Regions from separate parts of the Pseudomonas viciae genome, predicted to be linked through region 1. Evidence: predicted binding sites of a transcription regulator. Region 1 holds the regulator's gene; each other region holds the start of a gene.
What was found. Region 1 encodes sigma-54, which starts transcription at its own class of promoters, with help from an activator protein. Its sites were predicted from a motif close to ANTGGCATNNANNTTGCTNT; they were not measured.

Region 1 (7,337 bases):
TGAATCCTCTATAAAAACCATCCAAGGCTGACTATGGATACTGAAACACTGGCGATAGGAAGTGGGCGGCTGTTTCGCTATGCCTTGGGATCGCTGTTGCTGTTGGCCGGGATGACATTGTTGGTGGCTCAGGGCCTGGCGTGGCTGGACCTGGAGCCGAAACTGTTGCGTGCGCTGCAGGGCGGGAGCCTTTGCGCCTTGGGTACGGCGTTGGGCGCCGTGCCGGTGTTGGTCATCCGGCGCATGCCCCAGGCCGTGAGCGATTCGCTGCTGGGCTTCGGCGCAGGCGTGATGCTGGCCGCTACGGCATTTTCGCTGATCGTGCCGGGCATTACCGCGGCCGAACAGCTGGGGCTTACACCTTGGGCGGCCAGCGGGCTGATCAGCTTCGGTATCCTGCTGGGGGCATTCGGGCTGTATCTGGTGGATCGCAAGGTGTCAGCCAGTCCCGAGCGGCTGGTGGCGGCGCCGGGACGTCCGATCATTGCACCGAGGATCTGGTTGTTTGTGTTTGCCATTGTGGCTCACAACATCCCCGAAGGGATGGCCGTCGGCGTGTCGGCGGGCGGCGGCATGCCCGATGCCGACAGCCTGGCGATGGGCATCGCTTTGCAGGATGTGCCTGAGGGACTGGTGATCGCACTGGTACTGGCCGCAGCGGGGATGTCGCGGATCAAGGCCTTTATGATTGGCGCCGCGTCCGGGTTGGTCGAGCCGCTGTTCGCGCTGTTGTGCGCCTGGCTGGTCAGCCTGGCCGAGATGCTGTTGCCCCTGGGCCTGGCGCTAGCGGCCGGGGCGATGCTGTTGGTGGTGACTCACGAGGTCATTCCCGAATCGCGTCGCAATGGTCATGACAAGCTGGCGAGTTTGGGGTTGCTGGTGGGGTTTTGCTTGATGATGGTGATGGATACGGCGTTGGCGTGACAAATGACGGGGCGCGAACACAGCCGCCTGTGGTGATGTGATTTATCTGTGGAGAGGGGATCTGTGGAAGCAAGGCTTGCCCGCGATGCAGGCGCTGCGATTGTGCAGGTTGGCCGAGTTATCGTTCATCGCGAGCAAGCTTTGCTCCCACAAAAAACCTCGCCACAATGAGTCCGCCTTGAACCTGGGCCAGTTACTCGCCTTCGTCGAAATAGTTGTTGATCAGCGCCACCAACGCATCCAATGCCTCTTGCGCCTGTTCCCCTTCAGTTTCCAGGTGGATCCTGGTGCCCTTGCCGGCGGCGAGCATCATCATCGCCATGATACTTTTACCGTCGATCGTGGACTCAGGCGTGCGCCCGACCCGGATGGTGGTGTCCTTGAATTGGCCAGCAATCCCAACGAACTTGGCCGACGCGCGGGCATGCAATCCCAGCTTGTTGATGATTTCGATTTCCAGAGCAGGCATCGCGATGTGAATCCTTTAGCTGAGGTCGCGGTGGCGAACCTGGACGTTCTTCAGGGACTGTTGCAGGAGCTGACCCAGGCGTTCGGTCAGGTAGACAGAGCGGTGATGGCCACCGGTGCAGCCGATGGCGATCGTGACGTAGGCACGGTTGCTCGCGGCAAAGCGGGGCAGCCATTTGAGCAGGTAGGTGGAGATATCCTGGAACATTTCCTCGACATCCGGCTGGGCGGCCAGGTAGTCGACCACTGGCTGGTCAAGCCCGGACTGCTCACGCAATTCCGGTTTCCAGTAAGGGTTGGGCAGGCAGCGCACGTCGAACACCAGGTCGGCGTCTACCGGCATGCCACGCTTGAAGCCAAACGACTCCACCAGGAACGCCGTGCCTGGCTCCGGCTGGTTCAGCAGGCGCAACTTGATGGTGTCGCGTAGCTGATACAGGTTCAGGTGCGTGGTGTTGACCTTCAGGTCCGCCAAGTCGGCGATCGGGCTCAGCAGTTGGCTTTCGTCTTGGATGGCTTCGGCCAGGGAACGGCTGGCGTTGCTCAGCGGGTGGCGTCGGCGGGTCTCGGAAAAACGCTTGAGCAACGTCTCTTCATCGGCATCCAGGTACAGCACATCGCACTGGATATGCCGGCTGCGCACTTCCTCGAGCAGTTCAGGAAAGCGCGACAGATGGCTCGGCAGGTTGCGTGCATCAATGGACACCGCCACCAGTGGCTGCGCCAGTTCGGTGTGGATCAATGCACGCTCGGCCAGCTCTGGCAGCAGGCCGGCCGGCAGGTTGTCGATGCAATAGTAGCCGCTGTCCTCAAGGACATTGAGCGCCGTGCTTTTACCGGAGCCGGAGCGGCCACTGACGATGATCATGCGCATGTTTAATGACCGTTCTGCTCGTCCAGGACAACCTGATACAAGGCTTCGTTGCTCGGTGCGCTGCGCAGTTTTTCGCGAACTTCCTTGCGGTCCAGCATGCTGGCGATCTGGCGCAGCAGCTCAAGATGCGCATCGGTCGCCGCTTCCGGGACCAGCAGTACAAACAGCAGGTCGACCGGGGCGCCGTCGATGGCGTCGAAATCTATGGGGGCTTCAAGGTGCAACAGGGCGCTGATGGGCGCACTACAACCCTTGAGGCGGCAGTGGGGAATGGCGATGCCGTTGCCAAAACCGGTAGAACCGAGTTTTTCACGGGCAACCAGGGCCTCGAAGACGTCCTGCATTTCCAGATCCGGCACTTCGCGGTGGATCAGGTTGGCGATTTGTTCGAGGGCTTTCTTTTTACTGCCACCCGGCGCGTTCACCAAGGAACGGCCGGGGGTCAGGATGGATTCTAGTCGGATCATGGATTGGGGGGGTTAACGACCGGTTGCGCCCTGGAGGAGGCTCTGGGTCTTTTCCTTATGCTTTTTAAGTTGGCGATCCAGCTTGTCGGTCAGCAGGTCAATTGCGGCATACATGTCTGAATGCTCCGCGTTGGCAACCACTTCTCCGCCGGGGATATGCAGCGTGGCTTCGATTTTCTGCAGCAGCTTTTCGACGTTCATCGTCACTTGCACGTTGGTGATCTTGTCGAAATGCCTCTCCAATCGTTCGAGTTTTTCGCCGATGTAGGTGCGCAGAGGTTCGGTCACTTCCAGTTGGTGTCCACTGATGTTGACTTGCATACAGCTTCTCCTTCGTTGCCAGTGCATAAAGCGGCAGGCAGAAATGCCTGCCACTGGAACGCTGTGGCGTGGCCCTTTACATCAACCGCTTGCGTTCGCTCGAAGGTGCGATCCCGAGGGATTCGCGGTATTTGGCGACGGTACGGCGGGCCACCTGAATGCCTTGTGCCTCCAGTAAACCAGCGATCTTGCTGTCACTCAACGGCTTTTTCTGATTTTCCGCAGCCACCAGTTTTTTGATGATCGCGCGGATGGCCGTGGATGAGCATTCGCCGCCTTCGGAGGTGCTGACGTGGCTGGAGAAAAAATATTTCAATTCATAGATACCCCGGGGGGTATGCATGAATTTCTGGGTGGTTACCCGGGAAATCGTCGACTCGTGCATGCCTACCGCCTCGGCGATGTCATGCAGGACCAACGGCTTCATCGCTTCGTCGCCGTACTCCAGGAAACCGCGCTGGTGCTCGACGATCTGGGTGGCGACTTTCATCAGGGTTTCGTTGCGGCTTTGCAGGCTCTTGATGAACCAGCGCGCTTCCTGCAACTGGTTGCGCATGAAGGTGTTGTCGGCGCTGGTGTCGGCGCGCCTGACGAAGCCGGCGTATTGGGCATTGACCCGCAGCTTGGGCACCGATTCCTGGTTGAGCTCCACCAGCCAGCGGTCGTTGTGCTTGCGCACGATCACGTCCGGGACTACGTATTCGGGTTCGGTGGACTCAATTTGCGAGCCCGGGCGCGGGTTGAGGCTCTGGACCAGTTCGATGACCTGGCGCAGTTCATCTTCCTTGAGCTTCATGCGGCGCATCAGCTGGCTGTAGTCGCGACCGCCCAACAGGTCGATGTAGTCGGTGACCAGTCGCTTGGCTTCGGTCAGCCAAGGTGTCTTGGCGGGCAGTTGGCGCAGCTGCAGCAGCAGGCATTCACCCAGGTTGCGGGCACCGATACCGGCCGGTTCGAATTGCTGGATGCGGTGCAGGACGGCTTCGATTTCGTCCAGCTCGATATCCAGTTCGGGGTCGAAGGCTTCGAGGATTTCCTCGAGGGTCTCGTCCAGGTAGCCCTGGTTGTTGATGCAGTCGATCAGGGTCACGGCGATCAGGCGATCGGTGTCGGACATCGGCGCAAGGTTCAGCTGCCACAGCAGGTGGCTTTGCAGGCTCTCGCCGGCAGAGGTACGGGTGGTGAAGTCCCACTCGTCGTCGTCACTGCTTGGCAGGTTGCTGGCGCTGGTCTGGTAGACGTCTTCCCAGGCTGTGTCCACGGGCAGGTCGTTGGGGATGCGTTCGTTCCATTCGCCATCCTCGAGGTTATCCACCGTCGGGGCGGCTTCCTGGTAGGACGGTTCCGGGATTTCGGTGTTGGTTTTCTGTTCGGCGTTGTCGGCCAGCGGGTCGGCGTTATCGAAGTCGTCGCCTTCTTCCTGGCGCTCGAGCATCGGATTGGACTCCAAGGCCTCCTGGATTTCCTGTTGCAGGTCCAGGGTCGACAATTGGAGCAGGCGGATGGCCTGTTGCAGCTGCGGTGTCATCGTCAGCTGCTGGCCCATTCTCAAGACTAGCGATGGTTTCATGGCAGGGGCTTAACACCTTATTCGCCGGCGCACATGCGCCATCCACTACAAGGGCGCCGAAGCGCCAAACTTAAGCAAATTATATGCCTGAAACTGGAGTGTTTGCCTAGGGCGTCGCCGTAATAAAATTAAACGACGCCCAGGCGCTTCGCCAGACTCTTTGCTTACAGGCGGAACTCATGGCCCAGATACACTTCCTTGACCAGGTCGTTGGCCAGGATGGCTGCGGAGTCGCCTTCGGCGATCAACTGGCCGTCATTGACGATGTAGGCGGTTTCGCAGATATCCAGCGTTTCACGCACGTTGTGGTCGGTGATCAGCACGCCGATCCCCTTGGCCTTGAGGTGGTGGATGATCTGCTTGATGTCGCCCACCGAAATCGGGTCCACGCCGGCGAACGGTTCGTCGAGCAGGATGAATTTCGGCGAGGTGGCCAGGGCGCGGGCGATTTCCACGCGGCGCCGTTCGCCACCGGACAGGCTCATGCCCAGGTTGTCGCGAATGTGGCTGATGTGGAACTCCTGTAAAAGGCTTTCCAGCTCCTGGCGACGGCCGGCCTTGTCGAGTTCCTTGCGGGTCTCGAGGATGGCCATGATGTTGTCGGCTACCGACAGCTTGCGGAAGATCGATGCTTCCTGTGGCAGATAGCCGATGCCAGCCTTTGCCCGACCGTGCATGGGCTGGTGGCTGACGTCCAGGTCGTCGATCAGCACACGGCCCTGGTCGGCCTGGACCAGGCCGACGATCATGTAGAAGCAGGTGGTCTTGCCCGCGCCGTTAGGGCCGAGCAGGCCGACGATCTGGCCGCTGTCGATGGACAGGCTGACATCACGCACGACTTGGCGGCTCTTGTAGCTCTTGGCCAGGTGCTGAGCTTTCAGAGTTGCCATTACTGGGCCTTCTGCTCGTCGGTTTTCTTTTTCGGCTGGATCACCATGTCGATGCGAGGGCGGGACTCAGTGACTTTACTGCCCGTGGCACGACCGGCGCTGGCCAGCTTTTTGTTGGTGTCGTAGACGATTTTCTCGCCTTGGGTCACGTTGTTGTCCTTGTCGACGACCTTGGCGCGGTCGATCAGCACGACACGGTCCTGGGATGCGTGATACTGGATGGTCACCCCGTAACCTTGCACAGGCTTGGTGTCGCCCGCGGTCTGGAGTTGTTCGAAGTAGGCCAGGTTGCCCACCGAGGTCACCACGTCGATATCGCCGGACGGGGTGCGGGTGATGGTCACGGTGTTGCCAGTGACCTTCATCGAGCCCTGGGTGATGATCACGTCACCCTTATAGGTGGCGACACCATTCTTGTCGTCCAGTTGCGCGTCGTCGGCCTGGATGCGGATAGGTTGATCGCGATCGTTGGGAAGGGCCCAGGCGCTCGCGCTTCCCAGTGCTGCGCCCAGACTGAGCAAAATAGGGAGGGTTTTAGCGAGCTTCATACTGTCCTCTTACGTTCGATAGCAGGTGTATCCTGCTTTCCTTCAAATACGCTTTCATTCCCGTGCCGGTCGATACACCCCCGGCGCCGTCGATTCTAACGGGTTGCTCGGTCTGCGCATATTCTTGCTGTGGGAACACGGTCATACGACTGCTGGTAATGATGGTCGTACGATTTTTTTCATCGGTTCGGGCTACGCGTACCGAGTCGATCAGCTCCACTTCGGTGCCCCCGGAGTTGACTTCGGCGCGCAGGCTCTGCACATGCCACGGAAACTCGGTGCCGCGGAACATGTTCAGGTCCGGTTTGGTCACCAGCGTAATATCGGTGGCCTTTACGTGGTCGACCTTGTCGGACGTCATCTCATACTGCACTTTGCCATCGGGCAGGTATTGCAGGGTATGCGTGTTGGTTGCGTACCAGTCGATATTCTCTTCAACCGTGGCCGCCGGTTGGTCGAGAAAGCGTTCCGGGCTGATGTTCCAGTAACCCACCGCCGCGAAAATCGCCGCGATGCTGGCGAACACCACGACGGTGCGAATCTTTTTGCTCAGCATAAATGGCTCACAGGTACGCGGCGTTGGCCGCTTCAAGGTGGCCCTGGGCGCGCAGGATCAGTTCGCAGAATTCACGGGCCGCGCCTTCGCCGCCGCGTGCCGTGGTAATGCCGTGGGCGTGCTCGCGTACGAAAGCCGCGGCGTTGGCGACCGCCATGCCCAGGCCTACCCGGCGAATCACTGGCAGGTCTGGCAAGTCGTCACCGAGGTAGGCGACCTGTTCATAGCTTAGGTTGAGTTGGCCCAAAAGTTCGTCCAGTACCACCAGTTTGTCTTCGCGACCCTGATAAAGGTGTGGAATACCGAGGTTCTTCGCGCGCCGCTCGACCACCGGGGTCTTGCGGCCGCTGATGATAGCGGTCTGTACGCCGGCGGCCATCAGCATCTTGATGCCCTGGCCGTCGAGGGTATTGAAGGTCTTGAACTCGCTGCCATCTTCGAGGAAGTACAGGCGACCGTCGGTCAGAACGCCGTCCACATCGAACACCGCCAGCTTGATGGCTTTGCCCCGTTGCAACAGGTCTGTGTTCATTTACATGACTCCCGCACGCAGCAAGTCGTGCATATTCAGGGCGCCCACCGGGCGGTCTTCGTCGTCGACCACCACCAGGGCGCTGATCTTGTGGTCTTCCATGATTTTCAAGGCCTCGGCGGCGAGCATCTCGGCACGGGCTGTCTTGCCGTGGGCCGTCATGACTTGCTCGATGGTCGCGCTATGG
Region 2 (7,337 bases), 660 kb from region 1:
CTCAGGCGCCCGATAGCGCGAAACACTTCCTGCATCGCCGGCGCTTCGCCGATGATTTCCGGGGTGCGGGCCAGGGCCGGCACCTCTTCCATGCCTTGTTGTTCCTGGGCGTGTTGATTGGCGCGCTTGACCAGCGACACGGCTTCATCGACGTCGAACGGCTTGGGCAGGTATTCGAAGGCCCCACCCTGGTAGGACGCCACGGCGCTGTCCAGGTCGGAATGGGCGGTCATGATGATCACCGGCAGCCGTGGATGCTGCTCGCGAATCCGCGCCAGCAGGTCCAGGCCACTGGCGCCAGGCATGCGGATGTCGGAGATGATGACGTCCGGTTGCTGACGCGCCAGGCGACTCATCACCCCATCGGCGCTGTCGAAGCTCTGGGTGGTCATGCCTTCCTGTTGCAAGGCTTTTTCCAGGACCCAACGGATAGAACGGTCGTCATCGACGATCCACACGGTTTCACTACGGCTCATGTCGCTGTGGCTCCTTGTTCCAGTGGCAGGAAAATCGAGAAAGTGGTGTGGCCGGGGTGGCTCTCACACTCGATCAAGCCCTGATGCTGACTGATGATGTTCTGGGTAATGGCCAGGCCCAGCCCGGTACCGTCCGGGCGGCCGCTGACCATGGGAAAGAAGATGGTTTCCTGCAGCTCGGCAGGGATGCCCGGGCCGTTGTCGATGATCTCGATCTTGGTCACCAGGCGATGACGCACGTGGCCGATGGTGAACTGGCGCATGGCGCGGGTGCGCAGGCTGATGCGGCCCAGGCGCAGCTCGTTCTGGCTGCTGATGGCCTGCATCGCGTTGCGCACGATGTTCAGCACCGCCTGGATCATCTGCTCGCGGTCGATCAAGACGTCTGGAATGCTTGGATCGTAGTCGCGCACCAAAGTGATGCAGCCCTGGCTTTCCGCTTCCACCAGGCTGCTGACGCGCTCCAGCACTTCGTGAACGTTGCACATCGCCAGCGACGGCAGCTTGTTCGAACCGAGCATCCGGTCCACCAGGTTTCGCAGGCGGTCGGCTTCTTCGATGATGACGTTGGTGTAGTCCTTGAGGCTTTCTTCCGGTAGCTCACGGGCGAGCAACTGCGCTGCGCCGCGAATCCCACCGAGGGGGTTCTTGATCTCATGGGCCAGGCCGCGCACCAGCATCTTGCTGGTTTCCTGCTTGGACAACTGGGCTTCTTCCTTGGTGATGCGCAGCAGGCGATCACGCGGGTGGACTTCCAGCAGCAGCAGGGTGGCGCCATTGTTCAGGATCGGCGTGACCGCGTAGTCCACGGTCAAGGTCTGGCCGGTCAGGGCGGTGAGCATCGCTTCGCGCTTGGTAAACGGGTGGGCCTGTTCCACCGCCTGGCGCAGGGAATTGAGCGCCTCGGTGGACTCGGTGAACAATTCGCTGATGAACTGCCCATGGCTGCGCTGGCCGCTGACGGCCAGGAGCATCTCCGCCGCCGGGTTCATGTACTCAAGGCGCAGTTCGGCGTCGAGCAGCAGGGTTGCGGTGGTGAGGTTGTCGAGTAGCAAGCGGTGTAGTGCGTCGCTAATGGTCATCAGGACCTCTTTTGGAGCGTAGCTAGCACGCGTATGACGCGCTGGTACAAGGAAAATGCAAAAACCAAACCAAGGCTCCGAAAAGAAGCGTTTAGAGCCTTAAAAGGGCTTTATTCGCCCGTTTGCGTGGCGTTCTGCCAGTTTTTACGGGTACTTTCGAACCAAAATGGGTTGGGGTTTGGGTATTTGTGCAAGATGCCGCACCAATATAGTGCGCAAGCCCGGGCGGTGTTAGAAGAACGGCAAGATACTGCTTTCTTCTTCAGGTTTATCGGCGAGGGGGCATTCGGGGCGCAGGCCGTAGTCGGCGATGGCGCAGGGTTTGATACGGCGCTTCTGCGCCAGGGACATGCGTTGCATGTGGAACGGCTGGTTGGCGGTGCGTTCGAGGATACGGTCTTGCTCATCGAGGATTTCCACCGCCAGATGATGGGTGCCTCGATCGATGTCGCTCAAGGCGAACACCGGGCTCGGCCCCGGTGCGCCCGTGGGTTGGCCGTCGAGCAGCAGGCGGTACCGGTGACCTTTTTTCAGTCCGGGTTCGCTGGTAACGCTGACGATCAGCTCTCCGGCGGTGCTGCGTATCGTGGCGTCCGGTTCCGGGATCAGTAGCCGGAGCATTTCATAATGGAACAGCGGCTCGGGGCGGTTTTCCGCTGTCGGCGCTGGTGCTGCGCTGGCGGAGGGGGGCGACATCCGATTGCCGGGCGGCAGCTGTACTTTCTTTGCGTTGCCGGGGCGCGGCTGGTCGGTGAAGACGCGATTGCCTTGGGCGTCGATGTAGGTATAGACCTGCGCCATTCCCGGCAGCGTGGCCAGCAAAAGGCCCAGCGCGAGCAGCCAGCGGATCATGGCTGGTGCACCCGCTGTACGGTGAACGTGACGGTGTCACTTTGTTGCACGAGGGTGTCCCCGGCGATGACTTGAACCGCCAGGCTGTGTTCGCCTCGATCGATATTCACCAATTGCAGGCGAGGCACGTTGGTTGGCTGCCCGTAGGGTTGGCCATCCAGCAGCAGCCGGAACAGATGGGGGCTTTGCAGACGCGGTTGAGCCCGGACGCCAACGGTGAACGTGCCGTTATTGGCGCGCAGGGCTTCCTCGGTGGGGATGTCTGTCAGCTCCAGCACCTCGTAGGCATTGTGCGGCTCGTCCTTGGCTAGGGGCACCGCGGGCGCGTCCGGGCTGGTTGGGGGCTGGCGTTCGATGCTGTTGAGCGGCGGCAATTCCACCGCCTGGGCCGGTACGCCTTGGGGCGGCTGGTTGCTATAGGCGGTGTTGCCGTCAGCGTCGGTGTACTTGTAGATCTGCGCAGCGGCTGGCAGCGCCAACAGCAGCAACAGGATGATTGGAAAACCGCGACCCATGAAAAATCGACCGAAAACGAAAAGTGATGGGTTGCAGCATAGGTCAGGTGGCGCGGTTGGCCCAAGTTGTTGCCCTCAATCCCCTGTGGGAGCGAGCTTGCTCGCGATGGCGGTGTGTCAGTCGCCAGGATGTTGGATGTGCTGGCCTCATCGCGAGCAAGCTCGCTCCCACAGGGTGGATTGTTGTCTTTAGGATTTTGTGAAGACACACAGCTCAGCAGTCGCCCGGATCAGGGCGAGCCGGTGCACCGGGTGCTGTTTGTTGTTGTGGGTGGCCCGGGCCAGCCATTGCGGGCACTGCGGGTCGGTGCGGTAGGGGGCGAAGTCAGCCAGTTGTTGCAGCAGGCGCTTTTGCAGGCGGTCGAGTTGCGGGCGGATCTGTCCCACCAGGTCCGGGCGTGGGAGGTCCGGGGCCTTACCTTCCAGGGCCCAGTCGGACAAATTGATGTACTGCACCATTTTGTTGGCTTCTATCTGGGCAGCGAAAAACGCTTCCACGGTTTCGCCGCTCAGCTTGTAGGCCGGCGCCTGGGCGACGGCGGCGGCAATGACTTCACGCTCGCGCTGACGGTCTTCTACTGGTTTGTGGCTGTCCCATTTGCTCAGTGCCACTTGGTCGGCGAGGGCCAGGCGCTCGCCAATGGCGTTAAGCAGCGGGGTGAGGGCCTCAGGGGCGGGAGCAGAGGCGGCCTCGGCGGTGGAGGCCAGCAGCGCGGCAGACAGGGCAAGGCAGAGTTTGAAGCGCAAAGTCATGGGCAGTCTCGTCTTCTATCGGGGAGCGACGAGTCATCATGCACGTAACCTGCGCCCATAAAAAAGGCCTCCCGAAGGAGGCCTCTCTTTATTCACGCCGTGCGTGGCGGCGCTTACTGGATCAGCAGCTGTAGTACAGCTCATATTCCAGTGGGTGTACGAAGGTGCGAACCTTGATTTCTTCTTCGCTTTTCAGTGCGATGTAAGCGTCGATGAAGTCATCGCTGAATACGCCGCCCTTGGTCAGGAACGCACGGCCCTTGTCCAGCTCTTCCAGGGCTTCTTTCAGGCTGCCGCAAACCTGTGGGATTTCCTTGGCCTCTTCAGGCGGCAGGTCATACAGGTTTTTGTCAGCGGCATCGCCAGGGTGGATCTTGTTCTGGATACCGTCCAGACCGGCCATCATCAGTGCAGCGAAGGCCAGGTATGGGTTGGCAGCCGGATCCGGGAAGCGAGCTTCGATACGGCGGGCTTTCGGGCTGTTCACGTAAGGAATACGGATCGAGGCGGAACGGTTACGAGCCGAGTAGGCCAGCATGACCGGTGCTTCGAAGCCTGGTACCAGACGCTTGTAGGAGTTGGTCGACGGGTTGGTGAAGCCGTTCAGGGCCTTACCGTGCTTGATGATGCCGCCGATGAAGTACAGGGCGGTGTCCGACAGACCGGCATAGCCTTCGCCTGCGAAGGTGTTCTTGCCGTCTTTGGAGATCGACATGTGCACGTGCATGCCCGAACCGTTGTCGCCGTACAGAGGCTTAGGCATGAAGGTCGCGGTGCGGCCGTATGCATCAGCAACGTTGTGTACGCAGTACTTCAGGGTCTGGACTTCGTCAGCCTTCTTGACCAGCGTGTTGAATTTCACGCCGATTTCGTTCTGGCCGGCAGTTGCCACTTCGTGGTGGTGAACTTCGACGGTCTGGCCCATCTCTTCCAGTGCGTTGCACATGGAGGTACGGATTTCGTGGTCGAAGTCGAACGGTGGAACCGGGAAGTAACCGCCTTTGATACCAGGGCGGTGGCCTTTGTTACCGCCTTCCACGTCCTGGTCGGACATCCACGAACCTTGTTCGGAGAAGATCTTGAACATGGAGCCGGAGATGTCGGACTTGAACTTGACCGAGTCGAAGATGAAGAACTCAGGCTCAGGGCCGAAGAAAGCGGTGTCGCCGATACCGGTGGACTTCAGGTATTCCTCGGCACGGTGGGCGATGGCGCGTGGGTCGCGGTCATAGCCTTGCATGGTCGAAGGTTCGATGATGTCGCAGACCAGGATCAGGGTCGGCTCTTCGGTGAACGGGTCCAGGACGGCAGTTGCGTCGTCCGGCATCAGGATCATGTCGGAGGCTTCGATGCCTTTCCAGCCAGAGATGGAGGAGCCGTCGAACATTTTTCCGATTTCAAAGAATTCGTCGTCCAGCGCATCACGGGCCGGCATGGTCACGTGATGTTGAGTACCTTTGGTGTCAGTGAAGCGCAGATCAATCCACTTGACGTCATGATCTTTGATGAGTTGAACCGACTTCGACATATGTCCTCCGGGTGGCTTCGGGCGGGTAGTGGAGTGCCCTTAGATATGGGTGATGCCGGCGCGAATACTCTGCCAAGGCAACCTGCCTCACAAGGGAGCAAATTGCATGCCAGTGCCCCAGCATGGGTTTTTTGCACCAAATCCACGCTTTTGAAGGCGTAAATCGCAGATTGTCAGACAATAACGCACTGCAATGTGGCGCTGCCAATCGATAATGACCTGTTTTGGTGCGAACAAAACCATCTGCACATTAACTGGTTAAACCTTGAGCAATTTCCGCTATAATCCGCGCCCCCCTTTTTCGGCTGGCCGTTCGCGCGCTGTTTTCATGAAACTAATCGTAAAAGTCTTCCCCGAGATCACCATCAAGAGCCGCCCGGTACGGATGCGTTTCATCCGCCAGTTGGCCAAGAACATCCGCACCGTGCTCCGAGACCTGGACCCGGCCGTGGTGGTGAACGGCGTGTGGGACAACCTCGAGCTGGAAACCCGCGTCAGCGAACCCAGGATCCTCAAGGAAATGACCGAGCGCCTGAGCTGCATGCCGGGCATCGCGCATTTCCTGCAGGTCGATGAATATCCACTGGGGGATTTCGACGACATCCTCGCCAAGTGCATGCTCCATTATGGTGATGCCCTGGCCGGCAAGATCTTTTCGGTACGTTGCAAGCGTGCCGGCAAACACCCGTTCAGCTCGATGGACGTGGAGAAATACGTCGGCAGCCAGCTACGTCGTCAGTGCGGCGCCGCCGGTATTTCGTTGAAAGACCCGCAAATAGAAGTACGCATCGAGATTCGCGACCAGCGGCTGTTCGTGATCCACAGCCAGCACAACAGCATTGGCGGTTACCCGCTGGGTTCGCTGGAGCAGACCCTGGTGCTGATGTCCGGCGGCTTCGACTCCACGGTCGCCGCCTACCAGATCATGCGTCGCGGGTTGATGAGCCATTTCTGCTTCTTCAACCTCGGCGGGCGCGCCCATGAACTGGGCGTAATGGAAGTGGCGCACTTCATCTGGAAGAAGTACGGCAGCTCCCAACGCGTGTTATTTGTGAGTGTGCCGTTCGAAGAAGTCCTGGGCGAGATTCTCGGCAAAGTCGATAACAGTCATATGGGCGTCATTTTGAAGCGTATGATGTTGCGCGCCGCTTCACGAATTGCCGACCGCCTGCAGATCGATGCGCTGGTGACCGGTGAAGCGATCTCCCAGGTATCCAGCCAGACGCTGCCGAACCTGTCGGTGATTGACTGCGTGACCGAGAAGCTGGTCTTGCGTCCGCTGATCGCCAGCCACAAGCAGGACATCATCGACACGGCCATCGAGATCGGCACCGCCGATTTTGCCCGGCACATGCCGGAGTACTGCGGGGTCATCTCGGTCAATCCGAAGACGGCGGCCAAGCGCGGGCGGGTGGAGCATGAAGAGAAAGAATTCGACATGGCGGTGCTCGAGCGTGCGCTCGAAAACGCCAGGCTGGTGCCAATCGATCGCGTAATCGATGAGTTGGGCCAGGACATCCAAATTGAAGAAGTCGGCGAAGCGCTGGCCGGTCAGATCATCATCGACATCCGTCACCCGGACGACGCTGAAGACGACCCGCTGAATATCGCCGGCATCGAGGTACAAACGATGCCGTTCTATGCAGTGAACGCGCGTTTCAAGGAACTGGACCCTACTCGCCAGTACCTGCTGTATTGCGACAAAGGCGTGATGAGTCGCCTGCATGCCCACCATTTGCTCAGTGAGGGGCATGCCAATGTGCGCGTTTATCGACCGAGCTAAGTGCCCGGGGCTGTTTGCCTGTGGCTTGCGTCACCGGCCCCCCGACGCCGCCGACAAGCTGTAACGGCAAAGCCTGACTCTACTGTTAATCGCTGCCACGACCTGTCAGCACACCGAATCCTCTGATCGAGATACACAAGTGATCGAAAATCTACGCAACATCGCCATCATTGCTCACGTTGACCATGGTAAAACCACCCTGGTAGACAAACTCTTGCGTCAATCCGGCACCCTGGAGCGCAACGAGCTCAACGACGAGCGCGTGATGGACTCCAACGACCAGGAAAAAGAGCGCGGTATTACCATCCTGGCGAAAAACACCGCCATCAACTGGAACGGCTACCACAT
Region 3 (7,337 bases), 690 kb from region 1:
GGTCGAACCAGCCCGGCTGACTCGCATCGGCGAAGGCACCGGTACCCGAGTAAGTGATGCGAGCATCGGCCACACGGGTTGACGGAACAGTGTTGTCGGTGGAGATGTCATCGGCCCGGACCATGCCGGCGATGCGCACCAGTTCGTCGCCGGTATTGAGGGTCAGCCACTTCTCGCCCCGCACGGCAATGATGCCGTTGGGCAACACGTCGGCGACGGTCACGGTGATCGAACCGGTCAGGCTGTTGCTCTGGCCTGACTGACTATCGCCCTTGGTGGCCCGGTCGGCGCTGTAACCGGCGCTGAGGCTCAGGTCATTACTGCCGATCGGGTTGTTGGTGGTCAGGCTGGAGCCGAACAACGACGTCAGGCCAACGCTGGTGTCGCTGGTCTTGTCGATCTGCGAGTTGGCATTCTTGCTGGCCTGGGTCCGCTCGTTCAGGGTGATGGTGATGATGTCACCGACCCGGAACGCCTTGCGGTCGCTGTACAGGTTCTGCTCGAAACCGGCCTGGTAGATCGAACCATTGTTGGCGGCGGCCGGCAGCGGCGTGCGCGGCAACACCGGAGCGTAGTACGGGTCATTGGGCTTGGGCGTTGGCCCGACACAGCCCGCGAGCGCGGTGATCCCACTCAGTGCCAGAACAGATACAAAGCGATTCATGACCCTACCTCTTGGTGTTGCAGGCGACCCCGGGCCGCCTCTATAGACGTGATTACAGATTCTGCGTAACGAACGAGAGCATCTGGTCGGCGGTGGAGATCACCTTGGAGTTCATCTCGTAAGCGCGCTGGGTGGTGATCATGTTGACCATCTCCTCCACGGTGCTCACGTTGGACGTTTCCAGGGTGTTCTGCAGCGTGGTACCAAAACCGTTCAGGCCCGGCGTGCCAACTTGCGGCGCGCCACTGGCGGCGGTTTCCAGGAACAGGTTGTTGCCCACCGCTTGCAAGCCGGCCGGGTTGATGAAGTCGGCGGTCTGCAGGTTGCCGATCACTTGGGAGGCCGGGTTGCCCGCCACTGTGATGGACACGGTGCCGTCACGGCCTACGGTGAATGTCTGGGCATCGTTCGGGATGACGATGGCCGGCTCCAGGGCGAAACCGCTGGCGTTGACGATCTGGCCGTTGGAGTCGAGGTGGAACGTACCGTCACGGGTGTAGGACGTGGTGCCGTCCGGCTGCAGGATCTGGAAGAAACCGCGACCGTCGATGGCCATGTCCAGCGGCTGCTCGGTGGTCTGCAGGCTGCCGGCGGTGAAGTTCTTCTGGGTGCCGACAATACGCACACCGGTACCCACTTGCAGGCCCGACGGCAGTTCGCTGTCCTGGGTCGACTGGGCGCCTGGCTGGCGTTTGACCTGGTACAGCAGGTCCTGGAACTCAGCGCGATCACGTTTGAAGCCCGTGGTCGAAACGTTCGCCAGGTTGTTGGAAATGGTCGTCAGGTTGGTGTCCTGGGCGGACAAACCTGTTTTGGCAACCCATAGAGCCGGAAGCATTCGATTCTCCTCGTACGCCTGTTTTTCGGCGCGACGCTGTAATTAATGGTTAGATCTGCAAGACCCGGGCCATGGCCTCGTCGCCTTCTTTGGCGGTGTTCATCATCTTGACGTGAAGCTCGAACTGCTTGGCCAAAGCCAGCACCGAAGTCATCTCATCCACGGCATTGACGTTGCTCGCTTCCTGGAACCCGGACACCAACTGCACGTTGCCATCGATGGGCGCCGGCTGGCCGTCCTTGGTCCGGATCGAACCGTCCAGGCCCTTGGTCATGTTCTTGAGGTCCGGGTTGACCAGCTTGATGCGGTCGACTTCAGCCATCACACGCGGACCTTCGCCCATGGCGCGGATGCTGATGGTGCCGTCCTGGCCGATTTCGATTTTCTGCTCCGGCGGCACGGCGATCGGACCACCGTTGCCCATCACCGGCATGCCGTTGCCGGCCCGCAACACGCCCAGGGCGTCGACGTTGAGGCTGCCGGTGCGCACGTAGCTTTCACCACCATCGGGGTTCTGCACGGCCATCCAGCCCGGCCCGCTGACCGCGACGTCAAGGTCACGACCGGTTTCCACCAGCGCACCCGGGGTGAAGTCAGTGGCAGGACGCTCGGACATGGCAAATGCCCGCGCCGGAAAGCTGTCGCCAAACACCGGCATCGAGCGGGCCTGCTCCAGGTCTTTCTGAAAACCATTGGTGGAGATGTTCGCCAGGTTGTTGGCATGGGCCCGTTGCGCCAGTGCGTTCTGGCTGGCGCCGGTCATTGCCACATAAAGGTACTTGTCCACTGTCGTTCCTCTGCATGCCGGACGTTTGCCGCCCACTGCTGTACTACTGAGCCATAAGCAATTTGCAGACCAACTTTTTTCTGGCGCCCCGCGCGCCGGCAAACAAAGGGTTGGAGGGTTGGGGAAGGGATTTTTGAAATGTGTCGAAGACGAAAAACCGGCGGTGTTGTGCCGCTTACGGCAACGCTTGACCTTGGCAACGGCCACTGTCGTCATCGCGAGCAGGCTCGCTCCCACATTGGATCTCCAGTGCTCCCATGATTTGTGAGCAATCGATCACCTTGTGCGAGCTTGCTCGCGATGAGGCCAGCAAAAACACAATCGATAAATAGCTATGACTCGATTTTACCAACCTCATACTCGCGCAACTTATTGGCAATGGTGGTATGGGAAACCCCCAACCGCTTGCCCAATTGCCGACTGCTGGGGTGTTCGGAGTAAAGCCGCTCCAACACAGCTTTCTCGAAACGCCCGACGATCTCATCCAACCCACCCTCGAGGGAGAAATCACCAAGGGGCTGGCGCACGCCGTAGTCCGGCAAGCGGATGTGCTCGGCCTTCACCGTGCCGCCGTCGCACAGGGAAACGGCCTGGAACAGCACGTTTTCCAACTGCCGGACGTTCCCCGGCCAATGATAGTGACTCAGACGCTCCATCGCCGCTGCGGCCAGCTTCGGCAACGGACAGCCAATCTGGCGACTGGCCTGGTCAAGAAAATGCTCCACCAAAGGCGCCAGGCCATCGAGGCATTCGCGCAACGGCGGGATGTGCAGGGAAAGGACATTCAGGCGGTGGTACAAATCCTGGCGGAATTCACCCCGGGCGCAGAGTTCGGACAAGTCGACCTGGGTCGCGCAGATCACCCTGACATCCAGGTACACCTCTTCATCGCTGCCTACGCGACGGAAGCAACCATCCTGCAGAAAGCGCAGCAATTTCACTTGCAGGCGCGGACTCATTTCCCCTACCCCATCGAGAAACAGCGTCCCTCCCGCGGTCAGCTCAAGCAAGCCGAGCTTGCCTTCGGCCCGGGCACCTTCAAAGGCTCCCGGCCCGTAGCCGAACAGCTCAGTCTCGGCCATGGACTCCGGCAAGCCGGCGCAGTTGAGCGCCATCAACGGTGATTGCCCGCGCGGGCTGGCCAGGTGACAGGCGCGGGCCAGCAATTCCTTGCCGGTGCCGGTTTCACCTTCTATCAATAACGGAGCGTCCAGTGGCGCCATGCGCCGGGCCTCACGAACCACCGCCGCCATCACTTTGGAGCTCTGGAAAATACTGTCGAAGCCACGCAGCTCCTGCTTGCGCACGTTATAGATACGCTCGCCGACCCGGTCGGCCCGGTGCAGCGTCAGTACGGCGCCGGCCATGGCCTCGCTGTCGTCGTGCTCCGATTGCAACGGGGCGATGTCGGCCAGAAACACATCGCCCTTGACCTTGACCCGCAGCCCGTTGATCCGCGACTGGTTGGCACGCACCAGTTCCGGCAAATCGAAATCTTCGGCGTACCGGGACAACGGAATCCCCGGCACCTCGTCCACCCGCACCCCGAGCAATTGTGCCGCCGCCCGGTTGGCCGCGACGATAGAGCCACCCATGTCGATAGACAGCACCGGAAACTCCAAGGCGCCGAGCAACGCATTGAGCTCCATGTGCCGACGCTCGCTGGGCATCAGCCCTACGCGCTTGACGCCAAATACCCCGGCGATGCCTTCGAATTTCGGCCGCAGCGCCTGGAACTGGATGTTGATCAGGTTCGGGCAGTGCAGATAAATCGCATTGCCGTGCTCGCCACCGACTTCCCCTCGGGCGACGTTGATCCCGTACTCCACCAACAGGTTGAGAATGTCCCGCAGGATGCCGATGCGATTCTGGCAATGGACTTTGATGCGCATAAAAAGGCCCGATGTGGATGGAAATTCGCGCTGAGGGACTTGATCCCTCACCACAAGGTTTTTTCTGCGTGCCGACGCAAATAAACGTCAAGATTATGTTACAGCTGTAGGCCCTTTCCCAGCCAAAAATCCCGGCAGCACCGAAGCATCGCTGAATACGTAACGAAAACTTTACGAAATCGCACCCTTATCGCGATACGTGCCCTCGCCTACCCGCTGCACACGCCCCTGCTTCGAGTTATCTCTAATGCATCGCTGGACATAACAACAAACACGCCTTCCCCCTGAGGGAAATCAGCAGGAGAGCAGCATGAAGCAGACGCAGTACGTGGCCCGCGAGCCCGATGCGCAAGGTTTTATCCACTACCCCGCCGAAGAACATGCGGTGTGGAACACGCTGATCACCCGCCAGCTGAAAGTCATCGAGGGCCGTGCGTGCCAGGAATACCTGGACGGCATCGAGAAGCTTGGCCTGCCCCACGATCGCATTCCGCAATTGGGCGAAATCAACAAGGTGCTGGGTGAAACCACGGGCTGGCAAGTCGCTCGGGTGCCGGCGCTGATCCCCTTCCAGACCTTCTTCGAATTGCTCGCCAGCAAGCAGTTTCCGGTGGCGACGTTTATTCGTACCCGTGAAGAGCTGGACTACCTGCAAGAGCCGGACATTTTCCACGAGATATTCGGCCACTGTCCGCTGCTGACCAACCCCTGGTTTGCCGAATTCACCCACACCTACGGCAAGCTCGGCCTACAGGCCTCCAAGGAAGAACGCGTCTACCTGGCCCGCCTGTACTGGATGACCATCGAGTTCGGCCTGGTGCAAACGCCGCAAGGCCGGCGCATCTACGGTGGCGGGATCCTGTCTTCGCCTAGGGAAACCGTTTATTGCCTGTCGGACGAACCGGAGCATCAAGCCTTCGATCCGTTGGAAGCGATGCGCACGCCATACCGCATCGACATCCTGCAGCCGGTGTATTTCGTGCTGCCTGAGCTCAAGCGCCTATTCGACCTGGCCCACGAAGACATCATGGGCATGGTCAAGCGCGGCCGGGAACTGGGATTGCACGCACCGAAATTCCCACCCAAAGCGGCGTGAACCGCCTCTTTTGATCTCAATTGAGTCTGTTGCACAGCGCAGCTTTGCTTTAGCGTGGGTGCATCGACGTTTTTCAAATATTCGATCCAGGAACACACTATGAACACTCTGAACCAAGCCCATTGCGAAGCCTGCCGCGCCGACGCCCCACAAGTCAGCGACGAAGAACTGCCGGTATTGATCAAGCAGATCCCGGACTGGAACATCGAAGTGCGCGACAGCGTGATGCAGCTGGAAAAGGTTTTCCTGTTCAAGAACTTCAAGCATGCCCTGGCGTTCACCAACGCCGTTGGTGAAATCTCCGAGGCCGAAGGTCACCACCCTGGCCTGCTCACCGAGTGGGGTAAAGTCACCGTGACCTGGTGGAGCCACTCCATCAAGGGCCTGCACCGCAACGACTTCATCATGGCCGCTCGCACCGACGAAGTGGCCAAGACCGCCGAGGGCCGCAAATAATGCATTTCGATGCCATCGGCCGGGTGCCCGGCGACCCGATCCTCGGCCTGATGGAGGCCTACGGCGCGGACAGCAATCCGAGCAAGTTCGACCTGGGCGTGGGCGTCTACAAAGACGCTCAGGGCCTGACGCCGATTCTTCAGTCCGTGAAGCAGGCTGAACAGCGGCTGGTGGATCGCCAGACCACCAAGACTTACATCGGCGGTCACGGTGACGCCGCGTTCGGCCAGTTGATCAATGAACTGGTCCTGGGCGCCAACTCGCCGCTGATCACCGCAAGACGCGCCGGCGCCACCCAGACCCCGGGCGGCACCGGAGCCCTGCGCCTGAGTGCCGACTTCATCGCCCAATGCCTGCCGGGGCGTGGCGTCTGGCTGAGCAACCCGACCTGGCCGATCCACGAAACCATCTTCGCCACCGCTGGCGTCAAGGCCAGTCATTACCCCTATGTGGGCGCTGACAATCGCCTTGATTTCGAGGCGATGCTGGCGACCCTGAACCAGGCGCCAAAAGGTGACGTGGTGCTGCTGCACGCCTGCTGCCACAACCCTACCGGCTTCGACCTCTCCCATGAGCAATGGCGCCAGGTGCTGGAGGTGATGCGCAGCCGCGACCTGCTGCCGCTGATCGACTTCGCTTACCAGGGCTTTGGTGATGGGCTGGAGCAGGATGCGTGGGCGGTGCGGCTGTTTGCCGATGCGTTGCCGGAGGTACTGATCACCAGTTCCTGCTCGAAGAACTTCGGCCTGTACCGCGACCGCACCGGGGCGCTGATCGTCTGCGCCCGGGATGCCGAGAAGCTGGTGGACATTCGCAGTCAACTGGCGAATATCGCCCGTAACCTGTGGTCGACGCCGCCGGATCACGGCGCGGCCGTGGTGGCGACAATCCTGGGCAATCCGGAGCTCAAAAGCCTCTGGGCCGACGAAGTGCAGACCATGCGCCTGCGCATCGCTCAGTTACGCAGCGGCCTGCTCGAAGCCCTAGAACCCCACGGTTTGCGCGAGCGTTTCGCGCATATCGGCGCGCAACGCGGGATGTTCTCCTACACCGGCCTGACGCCGGAACAGGTCAAAAGCCTGCGCGAGCGTCACAGCGTCTACATGGTCGGCACGGGCCGGGCCAACGTGGCGGGCATCGACGCCACACGTTTGGATCTGTTGGCTGAGGCAATTGCTGACGTGTGCAAGTAACAGCGCCGTCAGCTGTTGATGTTGTGGCGAGGGAGCAAGCTCCCTCGCCACGATGAATCAAGCCAACCTGAAATGAAGTGCAGTCCCTAAGGGCTTATTGACCGCTCCACTCACTGACAAACTCCGCCGTCTCCACCTTCGCCGCCGTACGCGCCTCTTTCTGCGGTGTGCCCAGGTAAAGGAAACCAATCACCTCTTCCCCGTCTTCAAGGCCAAGTCCCTTGGCGACATGGGGTGAGTACGACAACTCCCCTGTACGCCAGACCCCACCAACACCCTGGGCATAAGCCGCCAGCAGGATTCCATGGGCCGCGCAGCCGGCCGCCAGCAGTTGCTCGGACTTAGGGATTTTGAAGTGTTCCTGCAAGCGGGCGATCACCACCACGACTAGGGGCGCGCGCAACGGGCCAT
Region 4 (7,337 bases), 3.0 Mb from region 1:
AAACATTCGAAAGTTCGTCAAGCCGGACTCATTCTCTTTGCCACGACGCTGCTGTTGATTGTGCCGAATATCACCAAGGTGATCGGCTGAGTCCTGCGCGCGGGCATCTGCATTCTCAATATGTTGTGTCGCCAAAAAATGTGACGGGTTTATTGTTCGAGCCCCAGGGGCTGTGCCAACCTTTACGGCACTCCCTCGACATGGAAGGCGATCCACTTGAAAGCTCTCATTGTGATCGGGGCGTTGCTGCTCAGCACGCCCCTGTATGCCGCACAGCTGGTGCTGGAGCTGGGCGCGAAGACGCGCACCTGGCAAACCGAAGAACTGCTCAAGCATCCTGAAGCCCAGACGGTCCAGATCGCTGACGACGTTTCCTACAAGAAACCGATGAGTTATCGCGCCGTGCCGCTGACTGCACTGTTGACTGGCGTGCAGTCGGACGACCACCTGCAGGCCGTGGCGCTGGACGGTTTCGCCGCCGAAATGCCCGCTGCGCCGTTACTCAACAAACGTGGCGCCCGGGCCTGGCTGGCCATTGAAGACCCTGCCAAACCATGGCCCCCACTGGGTGAAGGCAAACACAGTGCCGGGCCTTTCTATCTGGTTTGGACCGACCCGCAGGCGGGTCATATCAGCCCCGAACAATGGCCGTACGCGGTGGCGAGCATCAAGCGCCTGTCAGCGGTGGCTGAACGCTTCCCAGCCCTGCTGCCCGCAGCCAACCTGGCCAAGGACGATCCGATCAACAAAGGGTTTGAGCTGTTCCAGAAAAATTGCCTGGCCTGCCATCGCCTCAACGGTGCCGGCGATGCGCAATTCGGCCCTGACCTGAACATCCCCTTCAACCCAACCGAATACTTCTCCGGGGATTTCCTCAAGCGTTATATCCGCGACCCGCAGGGCCTGCGTCACTGGCCCCAAGGCAAGATGCCGGGGTTCTCGGCGGCGGTGCTGCCGGATTCGGAGCTGGATCTGTTGGTGGGGTATCTGAAGCATATGGCGGGGCGTAAACAGCCTTTGAAGCAGTGAGCTTGCCCCCGCTGCCCCGCTGACAGGGCTGCGCAGCAGCCCCTCAAATAGCTTGCGAGCGCTTCGCACTCGAGCGGGAGCAAGCTCCCTCGCCACAAAAGCCCGCTCGCCACGCGGCTATTGTCGTTGCACCGTAAGCACCGGGGCCGGTGTCACGACCTTGGCATGCATCTGCTCACCGCCACCACCGCGGCGCATGCCGCGCACTGGGCAGGCGTCCAGGTAATCCAGACCCACCGCCAGTTTCAAGTGTCGCTCGGGACGGGCCAATTGGTTAGTCACGTCGAAGCTGTACCAGGCGTCGTCGAGCCATGCCTCGGCCCAGGCATGGCTGGCCAGGTGTTCGCTCTGCTCACTGAACAGATAGCCTGACACATACCGTGCCGGCACGCCCAGGCTGCGGGCGCAGGCCAGGAATGCGTGGGCGTGATCCTGGCACACCCCGCTACGGCTGGCAAAAGCCTGGGCCGCGCTGGTCTCGACTTCAGTGGAACCCGGGGTGTAGACCATGTGCTGGTTCAACCCGTGCATCAGGTCGATCAACGCGGTGCGATCGCGGCGCTGCTTGCATTGCTGCGCGGCGAAAGCTCGTAGCGCCTCGTCCGCTTCGGTCAACCGGGTGAAGCGCAGGAACGGCAGCGCCGACTGGCTCTCATGTTCGGCTTCACGCAACGGGTCGATGTCCACTTGGCCACGGGCACCAATGATGACCGTTTCGTGGGGCTCGTCCAGGGTCAGTACATGAAGGATGTTGCCGAACGGATCCAGCTGCGCACGTACCGGCCGTGGCAGATCAAGCTGCCAGCTCAGCACATGCTGGCGCTCGCTGTCGTGGGGTGTCAGGCGCAGGTACTGGATGCTGGCGCGAACCTGGTCTTCATAGTGGTAGGCCGTTTCGTGGCTGATTGAGAGTCTCATATGACCTCCAGGTAGGAACTGTGAATGGCGTTGCCCAGTTCGCGGACCAATGGGATGAATTCGGTGAGCCAGGCATGCAGGCCCCCGTCGAGGATTTCGTTAATCCCGGTGTAGCGCAGGCGCGCGTCCATTTCCGCGCCCAGGCGTTGTGCCTGCCGGCCGTTGGAGCCTGGTAGGCTCGCGAGGATCTGCTCGATTTCTTCGGTGCAGGCCCGCAGCGACCGCGGCACATCGGCGCGCAGCAGCAACAGTTCAGCCACATGACGCGCGCCCGGGGCGTCACGGTAGATTTCGGTGTAGGCCTCGAAGGAAGACAAGGCCCGCAACAAGGCGCTCCACTGGTAATACGCGTGGGCCGTGCCGTCGCTGACCGTGTCGGCCTGGTCACCGGCCATCTCGTAACGGGCGTCTAGCAAGCGCAGGGTGTTGTCGGCCCTTTCGATAAAGGTCCCCAGGCGAATGAACCTGAACGCGTCGTTACGCATGATGGTGCCGTAGGTTGCGCCTCGAAACAGGTGAGACCTTTCCTTGATCCACTCGCAGAAACGGCTCATGCCGTAGCGACTCAAGCCTTGCTCGGCGATATCGCGAATTTCCAACCAGGTGGCGTTGACGTTTTCCCACATGTCGGCGGTGATTCGCCCACGCACCGCGTGGGCACTGGCGCGCGCGGAACCGAGGCAGCTGTAGATGCTCGCCGGGTTGGCCGCGTCCAGGGCAAAAAAATGCAACAGGCGTTCGGCGTGCAAGTCGCCGTGTCGCTCCCGGTAATCATCCAGCGTGCCGGTGATCAGCAGCGGCATGGCCAATTCGTGCAGGCCATCGCCGCGCCCGTCCTGGGGCATCAAGGACAGCGAATAACTGACGTCGAGCATCCGCGCGAGGTTTTCCGCACGCTCCAGGTAACGCGACATCCAGTACAGGTCCGAGGCGGTTCTACTTAGCATGGCAGCTCCTCAATCCTCGACCACCCAGGTGTCCTTGGTGCCACCGCCCTGGGACGAGTTCACCACCAGCGACCCTTCGCGCAACGCCACGCGCGTCAGGCCGCCCGGCACCACACGGGTTTCCCGGCCAGACAGGACAAACGGCCGCAAGTCGATGTGGCGAGGGGCAATGCCATTTTCGACAAAGGTCGGACACGTAGAAAGCGACAGCGTCGGCTGGGCGATGTAGGCGTGCGGCTTGGCCTTGATGCGTTCGCGGAAGGCGTCGATCTGCGCCGTCGTCGCCGCCGGCCCCACCAGCATTCCGTAACCGCCGGAGCCCTGGGTTTCCTTGACCACCAGATCTGGAAGATTCGCCAGTACGTGGGAAAGTTCAGCAGGGTTACGACACTGCCATGTAGGGACGTTCTTCAGGATCGGCTCTTCGTCCAGGTAAAACTTGATCATGTCGGTGACGAACGGGTACACCGACTTGTCGTCCGCCACGCCCGTGCCGATGGCATTGGCCAGCACCACGTTGCCAGACCGGTAGGACGACAACAGCCCTGGCACCCCGAGCATCGAATCCGGATTGAAGGCCAGTGGATCGAGGAACGCGTCGTCAAGGCGACGGTAGATCACATCCACCGCTTTCGGCCCGTCGGTGGTGCGCATGAAGACTTTGTCGTCGCGCACGAACAGGTCGGCGCCTTCTACCAGTTCCACGCCCATCTCCCGGGCCAGGAACGCGTGCTCAAAGAATGCACTGTTGAAGCGCCCCGGCGTGAGCACCACGACGCTGGGGTCATCCAGTGGGCTGGCGCTTTTCAGGGTGTCGAGCAGCAGGTTGGGGTAATGGTCGATGGGGGCGATGCGCTGGGCGGCAAACAGTTCGGGGAACAGGCGCATCATCATCTTGCGATCTTCAAGCATGTAGCTGACGCCACTGGGCGTACGAAGATTGTCTTCAAGTACGTAGTACGTGCCATCGCCGTCGCGCACCAGATCGACGCCGCAAATGTGGGCATAGATGTCGCGGTGCAGATCCAGCCCTTGCATCGCCAGTTGATATTGCTCGTTGGCCAGCACCTGCTCGGCGGGGATGATGCCGGCCCGGATGATTCGTTGCTCATGGTAGAGGTCGGCCAGGAACATGTTCAGTGCCTTGACCCGCTGGATGCAGCCACGCTCGACGACCCGCCATTCGCTGGCGGGAATGCTGCGCGGGATAGTGTCGAAAGGGATCAGGCGCTCCGTGCCCTGCTCGTCCCCGTAAAGCGTGAACGTAATGCCGGCGCGATGAAACAACAGGTCCGCTTCGCGTCTGCGTTGTGCCAGAAGTTCGTCTGGCGTTTCGGCCAGCCAACGTGCAAACGCCCGATAATGCGGGCGGACCTGGCCGTCGGCCTCGTACATCTCGTCAAAACCAGTGCGGATCATGCCGTACTCCTTGTCACCCTGGCATCAGGCTTCGCAAGGCCCGTGCCATCGGCATAAACGCTTTATGATCAACGGGTTGGATTATCCACTGAGAGGCTGCGCACTCTTGTAGTGCGGCAAATCCCCCCACCCCGCTGCCCCCGCTTCATTGCGGCGCAGGGCCGTCGCTCCCCTGAGCATAGACACGGAAAAACGCCATAGCCTGGCTTGGATACAGTTAGGTACAAAACCTGGGGGTAAGATCGCTGACATGAAAACGGCCGACACAAAGGTCAGCCGTTGCTCTGGTTGCAGTGAGTGAAGTATCAGGCCTGCAAGCGCCGAATCTCTTGCTTGACGCCCCAGCCCTCGATGATGCCGCCCAACGGCTCAACCACGGCCTCAAAGTCTTGCTCGAAGTCTCCGATATCGTCGTAAGTGGCATACATCACCCGGCTCAGTTCCAATGACCAAGCCCCGTCGTCCCGTGCACTGATCTGCGCGTTCAGCGATTCGCCCCGAAATTGACCTGCCGCCCTGCGCGCCCGCTCCTCATCCGGGAAAATGGCGTAGAACTCGATGGGATGGAATTTTGAGAAATCGAAACCGCCTTCTTTCATGCGGCGCAACACACTGGTGCTGATGTCTTCTTGATAGGCTGTGCTCATGAAACGTCCTCCTAAAACCGATGGATAGACTTTCCGTCTTCCCGCGCAGGCAACCCGTAAGTTGCAGGCGTTACGGCATCAAATTACCGTCGGGACACAAGCATGTAGCTGACAAGACCGGACCTAAGCGATCCTTTCGCTGATCTCACTTGCAGAGTAGCCGCAAGTCGTGGCCACTGCCAAGCGGGGCCAGACAACGATTTTCATGAAATCGGTGTAATGCTGATGATTTCGATGCTGTGCTGGGACTTGAGGTTCTTGACCGTCGGGTCTTCAGTGCGCCCCTCCAGGTCATTGAGGTCCAACTCGCTGGCCACTGGAAACAGCCGTCCGCGAATCAGTTGTGCGGCCTGTTCCATGGTGGGCTCCTGGTCACAGTCGAACAGTTCTTCAGTGGTGTCGCCGTGATCATCCACGAAAGTGATTTCCCACTTCTGCATCGGTGTCTCCTCGATCAATTCAGGGCCTGGCTTACCTCTATCTCGACATTGAGGGCTGAACAATCGTTCCGCTGGGTTGTTGGGCGGCACACATGAAAAGACCGCCTCATGGGCGGTCTCCTGATGCAACCATGGCCGATTACTTTTCGGCGCGCTCCTTCAGCGCTTTCAAGGTGTTGAACGGCGCATCCACCACGAACTTGTTAGCCAGCCAGGACGGTACATCGCCACCGGGTTCGGTGTGGACCTGGTACGTCACTTCGACCTGGTTCGCGCCCTTGGGGGTGAATTTCCAGAAGCCGTCGACCTGGGTCACTCGTACAAAGCCCTTCTCTTCAGGCACGTAGGTCGGTACGCCTTTGAGATTGCGGGTCAGGCTGCCATCCGCGCCATCGACGGTGGTGACTTCCAGCACCGAGTCTCGGGAAGTGACTGGCCATGGCGTATTGAACTGAGTGTAGGTCCAGCTCTTGTCACCTTCGTGCTTGAGTAGCTTCTGGCTCTTGCACTCATGAATCCAGGCGCAGGCACCCGGGACATCTTCCTGCAGGGCCCGCAACTTGGCCATGGTGGTCTGCATGACAGTCACGCCGCGGTAGGCCTTGTACTTGGAGCCAGCCACTTCACTCAGGGATACCTTGATACCGTCCTTCTCCTTGGTGACCTGCCAGTCCTCTGCCTGAGCGCTGGCGGTTGCCAACAACACGGTCAAGCCACACAACACAGCCATACGATGCAGCGAACCCATAGTTTTTTCCTTATTGTCCAAGTTCTGATCATTGACCCATTACGCTGCCGTGACTTGCTCCCACCAACCGATCAGTCGGATGGCGTCTTCGCTGCTGCTGCCACAGACCTCGATGTCGGCCTCGAACGCCGAGCACACCGCGGGGCGTTCCGGCTGGCCGAAGATCCGGCACAGATTGTCGACCGACAACTGCGCGCAGCGTTCTCCCGCCGGTTTGCCTTGGGGCATGCCAGGGATCGGGGAACTGATGGACGGGGCGATGCAGCAGGCGCCACAGCCTTCACGGCATTTCATGACGACAACATCCTCACGACAGGTAATGGTTGGTAACAGCGCACAGAGTAACGGCTAAAACACTCGTTTAAAATTAAAGTCCGCAGGTTTTTTCGCCCACGGCGAGATGACCGAACGGTCAGCGACGAGCTGCATGCATGGCAAGGTTCACTGCTTGAATTCGAACTCCAGTGCCGCGCCTTCCACTTCATTGCGCTCCTGATTGCGCAGCGGCAGTTGCATCTCATTGCTCAGCAAACGCCCATTGAGTTGGAACGGTCCGGGTTTCTCCCCGAACATGGACGGCAACAGTGGCTGGTTTTTAGCTGACTGCACCTTACCCGGCGGTTGCAGTTCCTCGACCATGTCATGGGGCAAGCTCAAATCCAGCTTGGCCGCTGGTAATGGAGTCTTGGCAACCTCATGGGCGGATTTGCTCTTGGAAGCGATGGGCGCGCGTTTTTTCTTCGCCGCCGTTTTTTTCGCGGGAGCCTTCTTGACCACCGCCGTTTTTTTCGGCGCATTACTCGTCGCGCTGGCGACGGGTTTCTCCTGCGCCGAAGCCGCCACGACGCCTCCCGTATGGAAGGCGGTCAACAGGCCGATCAAAACCCAGGCAGCAGGAGCAATGGCTTTCATAAACACAACGGTACTTACGGCAGAGACCGCCATGCTCGCCTGATAATGAGGCGCTGACAAGCACATCAGACTAAGCCGCTGATTCCTATAAAAATCCGTTGGCAGTCTCTTGGCACAATTGAGTGGCCAGCAGGCCCAGCGTCATCAAGGCTCGCTCCGCCTCGCGGTTCCAGGGTGTGCCGCAATTCAGGCGGATGCAGTGATTGAACTGCTCGGTATTACTGAAAATCAGCCCTGGCGCGATACTGATGCCTTGCTGCAACGCCCGCACATGCAA

Region 2: a site for sigma-54 is predicted at 5,301-5,320, ahead of glnA (type I glutamate--ammonia ligase). Genes of this name have one in related genera too.
Region 3: a site for sigma-54 is predicted at 2,344-2,363, ahead of EPZ47_RS07920 (flagellar basal body rod protein FlgF). Genes of this name have one in related genera too.
Region 4: a site for sigma-54 is predicted at 4,344-4,363, ahead of EPZ47_RS20290 (circularly permuted type 2 ATP-grasp protein). Genes of this name have one in related genera too.

Annotation. Positions count from the first base shown of each region.
Region 1 is NZ_CP035088.1:1,027,560-1,034,896, forward strand. It holds gene EPZ47_RS04470 (superoxide dismutase) at 1-14, shown strand, start outside; gene EPZ47_RS04475 (ZIP family metal transporter) at 34-924, shown strand; gene EPZ47_RS04480 (HPr family phosphocarrier protein) at 1,118-1,393, opposite strand; gene rapZ (RNase adapter RapZ) at 1,409-2,266, opposite strand; gene ptsN (PTS IIA-like nitrogen regulatory protein PtsN) at 2,269-2,733, opposite strand; gene hpf (ribosome hibernation-promoting factor, HPF/YfiA family) at 2,746-3,054, opposite strand; gene EPZ47_RS04500 (RNA polymerase factor sigma-54) at 3,131-4,624, opposite strand; gene lptB (LPS export ABC transporter ATP-binding protein) at 4,789-5,514, opposite strand; gene lptA (lipopolysaccharide transport periplasmic protein LptA) at 5,514-6,062, opposite strand; gene lptC (LPS export ABC transporter periplasmic protein LptC) at 6,049-6,618, opposite strand; gene EPZ47_RS04520 (KdsC family phosphatase) at 6,626-7,150, opposite strand; gene EPZ47_RS04525 (KpsF/GutQ family sugar-phosphate isomerase) at 7,151-7,337, opposite strand, start outside.
Region 2 is NZ_CP035088.1:366,053-373,389, forward strand. It holds gene ntrC (nitrogen regulation protein NR(I)) at 1-476, opposite strand, end outside; gene glnL (nitrogen regulation protein NR(II)) at 473-1,558, opposite strand; gene EPZ47_RS01670 (DUF4124 domain-containing protein) at 1,790-2,410, opposite strand; gene EPZ47_RS01675 (DUF4124 domain-containing protein) at 2,407-2,925, opposite strand; gene EPZ47_RS01680 (chorismate mutase) at 3,115-3,678, opposite strand; gene glnA (type I glutamate--ammonia ligase) at 3,800-5,206, opposite strand; gene thiI (tRNA uracil 4-sulfurtransferase ThiI) at 5,535-6,989, shown strand; gene typA (translational GTPase TypA) at 7,129-7,337, shown strand, end outside.
Region 3 is NZ_CP035088.1:1,722,278-1,729,614, reverse strand. It holds gene flgH (flagellar basal body L-ring protein FlgH) at 1-664, opposite strand, end outside; gene flgG (flagellar basal-body rod protein FlgG) at 717-1,502, opposite strand; gene EPZ47_RS07920 (flagellar basal body rod protein FlgF) at 1,552-2,289, opposite strand; gene EPZ47_RS07915 (sigma-54-dependent transcriptional regulator) at 2,622-4,181, opposite strand; gene phhA (phenylalanine 4-monooxygenase) at 4,492-5,277, shown strand; gene EPZ47_RS07905 (4a-hydroxytetrahydrobiopterin dehydratase) at 5,377-5,733, shown strand; gene EPZ47_RS07900 (amino acid aminotransferase) at 5,733-6,926, shown strand; gene EPZ47_RS07895 (NAD(P)H nitroreductase) at 7,021-7,337, opposite strand, start outside.
Region 4 is NZ_CP035088.1:4,661,476-4,668,812, forward strand. It holds gene EPZ47_RS20275 (c-type cytochrome) at 217-1,029, shown strand; gene EPZ47_RS20280 (transglutaminase family protein) at 1,147-1,947, opposite strand; gene EPZ47_RS20285 (alpha-E domain-containing protein) at 1,944-2,894, opposite strand; gene EPZ47_RS20290 (circularly permuted type 2 ATP-grasp protein) at 2,904-4,313, opposite strand; gene EPZ47_RS20295 (ribonuclease E inhibitor RraB) at 4,619-4,960, opposite strand; gene EPZ47_RS20300 (hypothetical protein) at 5,164-5,400, opposite strand; gene EPZ47_RS20305 (START domain-containing protein) at 5,540-6,148, opposite strand; gene EPZ47_RS20310 (YkgJ family cysteine cluster protein) at 6,188-6,442, opposite strand; gene EPZ47_RS20315 (translation initiation factor 2) at 6,590-7,060, opposite strand; gene EPZ47_RS20320 (aminotransferase-like domain-containing protein) at 7,146-7,337, opposite strand, start outside.